2 regions of the Mesorhizobium sp. CNPSo 4670 genome follow, and region 1 is predicted to be linked to the other one. Evidence: riboswitches for the same ligand, from Rfam matches in the RefSeq annotation. Region 1 holds a riboswitch; the other holds the start of a gene.
What was found. A riboswitch is a leader RNA that binds a small molecule or an ion and turns the genes downstream of it on or off. The one in region 1 is predicted to bind S-adenosylmethionine.
Positions count from the first base shown of each region.

Region 2: another riboswitch for S-adenosylmethionine. It lies ahead of AC0ZT5_RS32375 (O-succinylhomoserine sulfhydrylase); the one in region 1 lies ahead of metX (homoserine O-acetyltransferase MetX).

Region 1 is NZ_JBWJFQ010000008.1:160,448-164,860, reverse strand. Features, by position in the region: gene AC0ZT5_RS15875 (sugar kinase) at 1-169, shown strand, start outside; gene AC0ZT5_RS15870 (prephenate/arogenate dehydrogenase family protein) at 179-1,114, opposite strand; gene hisC (histidinol-phosphate transaminase) at 1,121-2,230, opposite strand; SAM riboswitch at 2,368-2,445, shown strand; gene metX (homoserine O-acetyltransferase MetX) at 2,557-3,726, shown strand; gene metW (methionine biosynthesis protein MetW) at 3,723-4,337, shown strand; gene AC0ZT5_RS15850 (hypothetical protein) at 4,283-4,413, shown strand, end outside.
Region 2 is NZ_JBWJFQ010000030.1:9,937-14,349, reverse strand. Features, by position in the region: gene AC0ZT5_RS32385 (ABC transporter substrate-binding protein) at 1-382, opposite strand, end outside; gene AC0ZT5_RS32380 (2'-deoxycytidine 5'-triphosphate deaminase) at 483-1,577, opposite strand; SAM riboswitch at 1,716-1,793, shown strand; gene AC0ZT5_RS32375 (O-succinylhomoserine sulfhydrylase) at 1,851-3,041, shown strand; gene AC0ZT5_RS32370 (ceramide glucosyltransferase) at 3,056-4,207, opposite strand.

The DNA.
Region 1 (4,413 bases):
TCACGGCGCCTTCGCCGTCGGGCTGGCGGAAGCCATGCCGGTGGAGCAGGCTTTGCGCTTTGCCAGTGCGGCCGCCGCGCTCAAATGCCTGCGCTTCGGCGGCAGGCTGGGCGCGCCGGATCGGGCCGAGACGCTGGCGATGATGAAAAGCCACTGGCCAGCAGGCTGAAGAACCGATCTATGCCTTCGCCGGGTGCTCGACCGCCTGACGGCCGAAATCGGGGACGTCGATGTCCTGGCCGGCCTCGATGATCGAACGGCGCACAGCGCGGGTGCGGGTGAACAGATCGAACAGCTTTTCGCCGTCGCCCCAGCGGATCGCCCGCTGCAGCGACGCCAGATCTTCCGAGAACCGCGCCAGCATTTCAAGGATGGCGTCCTTGTTGTGCAGGCAGACGTCACGCCACATGGTCGGATCCGAGGCGGCGAGACGGGTGAAATCGCGAAAACCTGAAGCCGAATATTTGATCACTTCGGACTTTGTCACCGACTGCAGATCGTCGGCGGTGCCGACGATGTTGTAGGCGATGATGTGCGGCAGGTGCGAGACGATGGCCAGCGTCATGTCGTGATGCTGCGGATCCATGGTGTCGATGTTGGCGCCGCAGCGGCGCCAGAATTCCGACAGCCTTTCCAGCGCATCCGGATCGGTGTCGGGCAGCGGGGTGAAGATGCACCAGCGATTGTCGAACAGGTCGGCGAAGCCGGCATCCGGGCCGGATTTTTCCGTGCCCGCCAGTGGGTGGCCGGGAATGAAATGCACGCCATCGGGCACATAGGGCTGCATCTGCGCAATCACCGATGCCTTGGTCGAGCCGACATCGGTGAGGATCGCGCCCTGCTTCAGAGCCGGCGCGATTTCCTCGGCCACAGCGCCCGACGAGCCGACCGGCACCGAGACGATGACCAGATCGGCATCGCGGACCGCTTCCTTCGCATCGGTGGAGTAGGAGGAGCCGAGCCCAAGCTCTTGCGCCCGCGCCAATGTCGCGGCACTGCGGGTCGAGATGGCGACGTGGCGGGCGAGGCCCTCGCGACGGATGACGCGTGCCAGTGACGAGCCGATCAGGCCGATGCCGACCAGCGCGATCTTTTCAAACATCGGTGATGCCATGGTGTTCTAGCTTTTCAGGAATGTCGTGAGAGCAGCGACAACGCCGCGATTGGCCTCTTCGGTGCCGACGGTCATGCGCAGCGCGTTGGGAAAGCCGTAGCCGGAAACGCGCCGCAGGATATAGCCGCGCGCCGTCAGATAATCGTCCGCCGCGGCAGCCGAATGGTTCTGGTCGTTGGGAAAATGGATCAGAATGAAATTGCCGACGCTTGGCGTCACCCGCAGCCCGAGCTTGCCAAACTCCTCGCTCAGCCATGTGAGCCACGTTTCGTTGTGCATCACGCTGCGTTGGACGTGGTCGCGGTCACGGATCGCGGCGATGCCGGCCTCGATCGCCGTCGCATTGACGTTGAATGGGCCACGCACACGGTTGATGGCATCGACGATGTGCATCGGCGCGTACATCCAGCCGATCCGCGCCCCGCCGAGGCCGATCTTGGAGAAGGTGCGGGTCATCACCACGTTCTCGGCGCCGCCGACCAGTTCGATGCCGGCTTCATAGTCGTTGCGGCGGACATATTCGGCGTAAGCCGCGTCGAGCACCAGAAGCACATTTCTGGGTAAGCCGGCATGCAGGCGGCGCACTTCCTGGAACGGCACATAGGTGCCGGTCGGGTTGTTGGGATTGGCGAGGAATACGATTTTCGTGCGCGGCGTGACGGCGGCCAGCATCGCATCGATGTCGGCACGCTCATCGGTCTCCTTGACCGCGACCGGAGTTGCGCCGGCCGACTGGATGTAGATCTTGTAGACCATGAAAGCGTGTTCGGTGAAAATCGCCTCGTCGCCGGGAGCGAGATAGGTCTGCGCCAGAAGGCCGAGAATTTCGTCGGAGCCGTTGGAACAGATGATGTTCTGCGCGTTGAGACCATGCACCTCGGCGATCGCCTCACGCAGCCGCCTGGCGGTGCCGTCGGGATAGACGTCGAGCTTCGCAGCAATCTCCCGCGCGGCCTCGATCGCCTTCGGTGACGGACCCAGCGGGTTCTCGTTCGACGACAGCTTGTAGACCTTGGCGACGCCGGCGGGCGCGGTGCTCTTGCCCGGCACATAGGCGTCGATGTCCATGATGCCCGCGCGCGGGGTTGGACGTGCCTTGTCCGGTGTCTGGCTCATATCGCAAAATCCGTCGAGAACGCTTCCGTCTGGAAGCCGCAGCGGAAATACAAGCCACGGCCCGCAATGTCGAGAGGTGGCAATCTCCGGACCGCGGCTGGCCGTTGACGCGGGCGCGCCACAGTCCTAGAAGAGGTGCGAAATTCCGTGGTGATTTGGCCGGTCGGCTTGCAGCCACGTTAAACAACTTGCTAAAGGGCCGTTTGCATCCTGTAACCGGCTTTGCGACAGCAATGCCGGTTTTTTGTTGTCCGCGCCGGCCGGACACCGCATTGGCCTCGAATTTCGAAAGCACCGTGCGGAATTCAAAGTGTGAGATGGATGCAATGGCCGCTCTGCGCGCTGGAAAAACCAACAACGAGGCTGATCAACCGTCGAGCCCGGTTCTCCGTTTTGGGCCCGACAAGCCGCTCAAACTCGATGCAGGCACGCTGCTGTCGCCGTTCCAGATCGCCTACCAGACCTACGGCACGCTGAACGACGCCCGCTCAAACGCCATCCTCGTCTGCCATGCGCTAACCGGCGACCAGCATGTCGGCAGCACCAATCCGGTGACCGGCAAGCCGGGCTGGTGGGAAGTGCTGATCGGCCCCGGCAAGATCATCGATACCAACCGATTCTTCGTCATCTGCTCCAACGTCATCGGCGGCTGCCTGGGTTCGACCGGCCCGGCCTCGACCAATCCCGCCACCGGCAAGCCCTATGGGCTCGACCTGCCGATCATCACCATCCGCGACATGGTGCGCGCCCAGCAGATGCTGATCGACCATTTCGGCATCGAAAAACTGTTTTGCGTCCTCGGCGGCTCGATGGGCGGCATGCAGGTGCTGGAATGGGCGTCGAGCTATCCGGAGCGCGTCTTCTCGGCGCTGCCGATTGCCACCGGCGCGCGCCATTCCTCGCAGAACATCGCCTTCCATGAGGTCGGCCGGCAAGCCGTGATGGCCGATCCGGACTGGCACGGCGGCAAATATTTCGAGCACGGCAAACGCCCGGAAAAGGGCTTGGCGGTGGCGCGCATGGCCGCCCACATCACCTATCTGTCGGAAGCCGCCCTGCACCGGAAGTTCGGCCGCAATCTGCAGGATCGCGAGGCGCTCACCTTCGGCTTCGACGCCGACTTCCAGATCGAGAGCTATCTGCGCCACCAGGGCATGACCTTCGTCGACCGCTTCGATGCCAATTCATATCTCTACATGACGCGGTCGATGGATTATTTCGACCTCGCCGCCGACCATGGCGGCCGGCTGGCGGATGCGTTCGCCGGTACGAAAACCCGCTTCTGCCTGGTGTCCTTCACCTCGGATTGGCTGTTTCCGACCGAAGAGAGCCGCTCGATCGTGCATGCGCTCAATGCGGCCGGCGCGTCGGTGTCCTTTGTCGAGATCGAGACCGATCGCGGCCACGACGCCTTCCTGCTCGACGAGCCGGAACTGTTTGCCGCCATCAATGGCTTCATCGGCTCCGCGGCACGGGCGCGAGGGCTGGCCTCATGAACGTCACCCGCAACCAGCGCGTCGACCTCGAAGTCGTCGCCAACCTCATCCCGCCACAGTCGCGCGTGCTCGACGTCGGTTCGGGCGATGGCTCACTGCTCGAATTGCTGCAGGACACCAAACAGGTCGACGGCCGCGGCCTTGAACTGTCGCAGCGTGGCGTCAACGAATGCGTGGCACGCGGCTTGAGCGTCATTCAGGGCGACGCCGACAAGGATCTCGAGTTCTATCCCGACAAGGGCTTTGACTTCGTCGTCCTGTCGCAGACCTTGCAGGCCACCCGCAACCCGAAGCTGGTTCTCAAGGAACTGCTCAGGATCGGCAATCGCGCCATCGTGTCCTTCCCCAATTTCGGCCATTGGCGGGTCCGCATGTCGCTGTTCCTCAATGGCCGCATGCCGGTGACCACGGACCTGCCCTATTCCTGGTACGACACGCCCAACATCCATTTCTGCACCATCCGCGACTTCGTCAATCTGTGCGACGAGCTTGGCGCCACCGTGGAAAAAGCAACCGCGCTCGACGCCAATGGCCAGAAGATCGGCCTGTCGATGCCATGGTGGTTCTGGAACTTCTTCGGCCAGCAGGCGGTGTTCTTGCTGAAACGGTAATCTCGCTGCTCTATCTCTTTGTTTGGACGCAATTCCCTCAGGGAAAGCGCTACGCGCTTTTCCTGTCGACTTCACG
Region 2 (4,413 bases), on a different contig from region 1:
TGAGTTCGGTATCCTTCGGCGCCACCAGCGCGAGCGGAGTCGTATAGTATTTGTTGGTGAAGGAGACCTGCTTCTTGCGCTCCTCGGTGATGCTCATAGAGGCGATGATGGCATCGAATTTCTTGGCCTGCAGGGCGGGGATGATGCCGTCCCAGTCCTGGGTGACGATCTCGCACTCGACCTTCATCTGCGCGCACAGCGCATTGGCGATGTCGATATCGAAGCCGACGACCTTGCCGTCGGGGGTGATGGTGTTGAACGGCGGATAGGCACCCTCGGTGCCGATCTTCAGTTTCTCAGCAGCCTGCGCCGACAGAGAGCCGGCCGCCATCAGCAACACGGCAGCACCTGCTGCCGATATGATCCATTTCGAAATCCGCATTTTCTTGGTTCCCCTTGAACGCCGCCAGCTTGGCGACCAGAAAGGCAGCCAAGCATGGCGAGCCAGCGCAGGCAAGTCTATTGCCCGACGGGAACTGGGTTCAGCGCGCGGGGCGGAAATGCTTGGACAGCTTCAGGCCTTGCGCCTGGTAGTTGGAGCCGAGATCGGTGCCGTAGAGCGCCTGCGGCCGCTTCAGCATATGCTCGTAGACCAGCCGGCCGACGATCTGGCCATGATCGAGGATGAACGGCACTTCGTGGCTGCGCACTTCGAGCACTGCGCGACTGCCGGTGCCGCCGGACGCCGAATGGCCGAAACCCGGATCGAAGAAGCCGGCATAGTGGACGCGGAACTCGCCGACCAGCGGATCGAACGGCGTCATCTCGGCGGCGTAGAGCGGCGGCACATGCACCGCTTCCTGGCTGACGAGGATGTAGAATTCATCGGGATCGAGCACCAGTTCGCCGGCGCCGCTCTTGTGGATCGGCTCCCAGAAGTCGACGACCTCTTGTGCTGCGCGCTTGTCGACATCGACGAGACCGGTGTGATGCTTGCCGCGATAGCCGACCAGGCCGTTCTGATCGCCGTTGAGATCGATCGACAGTGCGATGCCGCCGCCGGAAATGTTCGGCGGCTCGGTTGCGACCAGCATCTCGGCGCGATGCAGGTCATGCAGCTCGGCTTCCGAGAGCAGTGCATTGCCGGTGCGGAAACGGATCTGGGACAGACGCGAACCGGTACGCACGACGATCGGAAAGGTGCGCGGGCTGACCTCGAGATAGAGTGGGCCGTGATAGCCGGCGGCGATCTTGTCGAACTCGTGGCCGCGATCAGTCATGACGCGGGTGAAGATGTCGAGCCGCCCGGTCGAACTCTTCGGATTGGCCGAGGCCGAAATGTCCGCCGGCAATGCCAGGCTTTCAAGCAAGGGCACGATATAGACGCAGCCGGTCTCCAGCACCGCGCCCTCGGCAAGATTGATCTCGTGCAGTTGCAGCCGGTCGAGCTTTTCCGAAACCTTGTGGTTGGGGCCCGGCAGGAACGAGGCCCGCACCCGCCAGGCCTTGTCGCCGAGCCGCAGATCCAGGCTCGCCGGCTGGATCTGATCGGCATCGAACGCGCGCGCCGACTTCAGCGCGCCGGACCGGAACAGCGCCGAAATGTCCTGATCGGGAAGAATGCCTGTCTGCCGCAAGGCTCCACTCCTAGGCCAGGCGATTTTCTGTTCGCAGGCTCTTGCCGCGAAACCGCGGAACACTGCTGCGGAACCTGCTTGGTACAAACCTCTTAATCAAGCCGGCAATTGACGCAAGCGTGGCGCGGGTCTAAAGGGTCGTTATCCCGTGGTGATTTGGCCGGTCGGCTTGCAGCCACGTTAAACAAGTCGCTAAAGGACCGTCGGGCCGCAAGGCCGTATGGACCGGTTGCGACTTTCGCGGCCGGTTTTTTTGTGTCTGGAACAAAAGCGATGAGCACCAAGAAGCGTAACTGGAAGCCTCAAACGACACTCGTGCATAGCGGAACCCTGCGTTCCGGTTTCGGCGAAACCTCCGAAGCGATGTACCTGACCCAGGGCTATGTCTACGAAACGGCGCAGGCCGCCGAAGCCCGCTTCAAGGGCGAGGAGCCGGGATTCATCTACTCGCGCTACGCCAACCCGACCGTCGACATGTTCGAAAAGCGCATGTGCGCGCTCGAAGGCGCCGAGGACGCGCGCGCCACCGCATCCGGCATGGCCGCGGTGACGGCCTCGCTGTTGTGCAGCGCCAAGGCCGGCGATCATATCGTGGCAGCACGCGCGCTGTTCGGCTCCTGCCGCTGGGTGGTCGAGACGCTGGCGCCGAAATATGGCATCGAGGCGACGCTGGTCGACGGCACCGACATCGCCAACTGGGAAAAAGCGGTCAAGCCGAACACCAAGCTGTTCTTCCTGGAAAGCCCGACCAACCCGACGCTGGAAGTGGTCGATATCGCCGCGGTTGCCGCGCTTGCCAATTCGATCGGTGCGCGGCTGATCGTCGACAATGTCTTTGCCACGCCCCTGCAGCAGAAGCCGCTGCAGCTCGGTGCGCACATCGTCGTCTACTCGGCGACCAAGCATATTGACGGCCAGGGCCGCTGTCTCGGCGGCGTCATCCTGTCGGACAAGAAGTGGATCGACGAGAATCTGCACGACTATTTCCGCCACACCGGCCCCAGCCTGTCGCCGTTCAATGCCTGGACGCTGCTGAAGGGGCTGGAGACGCTGCCGCTGCGCGTGCGCCAGCAGACGGAAAGCGCCGGCAGGATCGCGGATTTCCTGGCCGAGCGGCCCGAAATCGCCCGCGTCATCTATCCCGGCCGCTCCGACCACCCGCAGGCGGCCATCGTCAAGAAGCAGATGTCGGGCGGCTCGACGCTGATCTGCCTGGACGTCAAGGGCGGCAAGCAGGCGGCCTTCGCCTTGCAGAACGCGCTCGACATCGTGCTGATCTCCAACAATCTCGGCGATGCCAAGAGCCTGATCACCCATCCGGCGACGACGACGCACAAGAATCTGAGCGACGAGGCGCGTGCCGAACTCGGCATCGGGCCGGGCACGCTCAGGCTGTCGGTCGGCCTGGAGGATACCGACGATCTTCTGGAAGACATCGAACAGGCGCTGAAGTCGGCAAAGTAAAAGGCCTTTGGCCATCAGGCGCCGGACGGCGTCTCTTCCAGCTCGGCTGCCTTGGTGCCGATGGTCATCGCGTTGCCGCGCCAGTCGACGGCGCCACCCAGCCAGCCGCGCGCCCACATCGCCGGCAGGATCAGGTCGCGCAACATGATCGCCGCGACCATGCGCGGCGACAGGTACCAGCCCTTGGACCAGGCCAGGGCGCATTCCGGAAGGTAGAAGGCCGCCAGCACGGCAATGGCGGTTGCCCAGATGCTGACGCCGGCGCTTGCCGCCGCCAACAGCGCGAGTGCCAGCGGCACCACTGCCCCGGTCAGGATTTCGGGTGCGAAAAACCATGGGAAGGTGACGCGGCGCAGGCGCGCCCAACGGGCCTGACGCGACCAGATCTCGTCAAAGGTGCGCCGGCCGAGCGGTTGCTCGAAGGGCGCGGCGACGAGATTGACGCGCAGGCCAAGGCCATTGACCAGCTTGGTTGCGGCAGCGTCCTCGGCGATCTCGGCGGCGAGCGCACGGATGCCACCACTGGCGTCGAGCATCGGCTTGTTCCAGAGCATGCTCTTGCCCTGGGCAAAGCCGAGGCCAAGCGCCTCGCCAGCATATTGCCAGCGCGCTTGCAGCGTGTTGAGGAAAGCGCATTCGACCTCGGCCCAGAAGCCAGTGGGCCGTGAGCCTATCGGCGTCGAGCAGACAAGGCCGGTGTCGGGCCGCCATGCAGCCATCAGGTGCTGCACATAGTCTCTCGGCATCAACACGTTGGAATCGGCCAGGACAACCCAATCGTGGCGCGCTGCCTCCCAACCCTTGACGCAATTGTTGAGTTTCGGGTTGGCGCTGATGCGGTCGTCGCCGATCAGCAGCCGCGCCGGCACCTTGGGAGAACGGGCGATGGCGGCACGGATCAGCCTGACCACCGGATCGTCGGCATGGGCGACGCAGAAGACCAGTTCGTAGCGCGGCCAGTCGAGCGAGAGGGCGCGCTCCAGCGTCTCCTGCGTGAACGGCTCGACGCCACGCGACGGCACGATAATCGACACCGGCCGCGACCTGCCGGCCGGCGGCGCGACGGTGCTGCGCCGCTTCAGACGCGAAGCGGCGAGCAGGATGCTGGCGAGGTTTGAAAGGATGAGAGCGATCGAAAGGGCGGCGGCTATGAGGGTGAGTTCCATCGAGACCTGGCCATTCCAGAAAAGACGGCGCGTGATGGCCGTTTTCAACAGTTCGACAGAGCGCCGAGTCGCCCGCTTCGTGCACACCACCATTGTCATGTGTCACTTAAATGACATTCTTTGTCGGCACCTGCCTTTCAGGCCGGGCGCGACAAGACGCGCACGTTGACCTGCTCGCCCGGAGCGAGGACAGTTCGACCTGGATT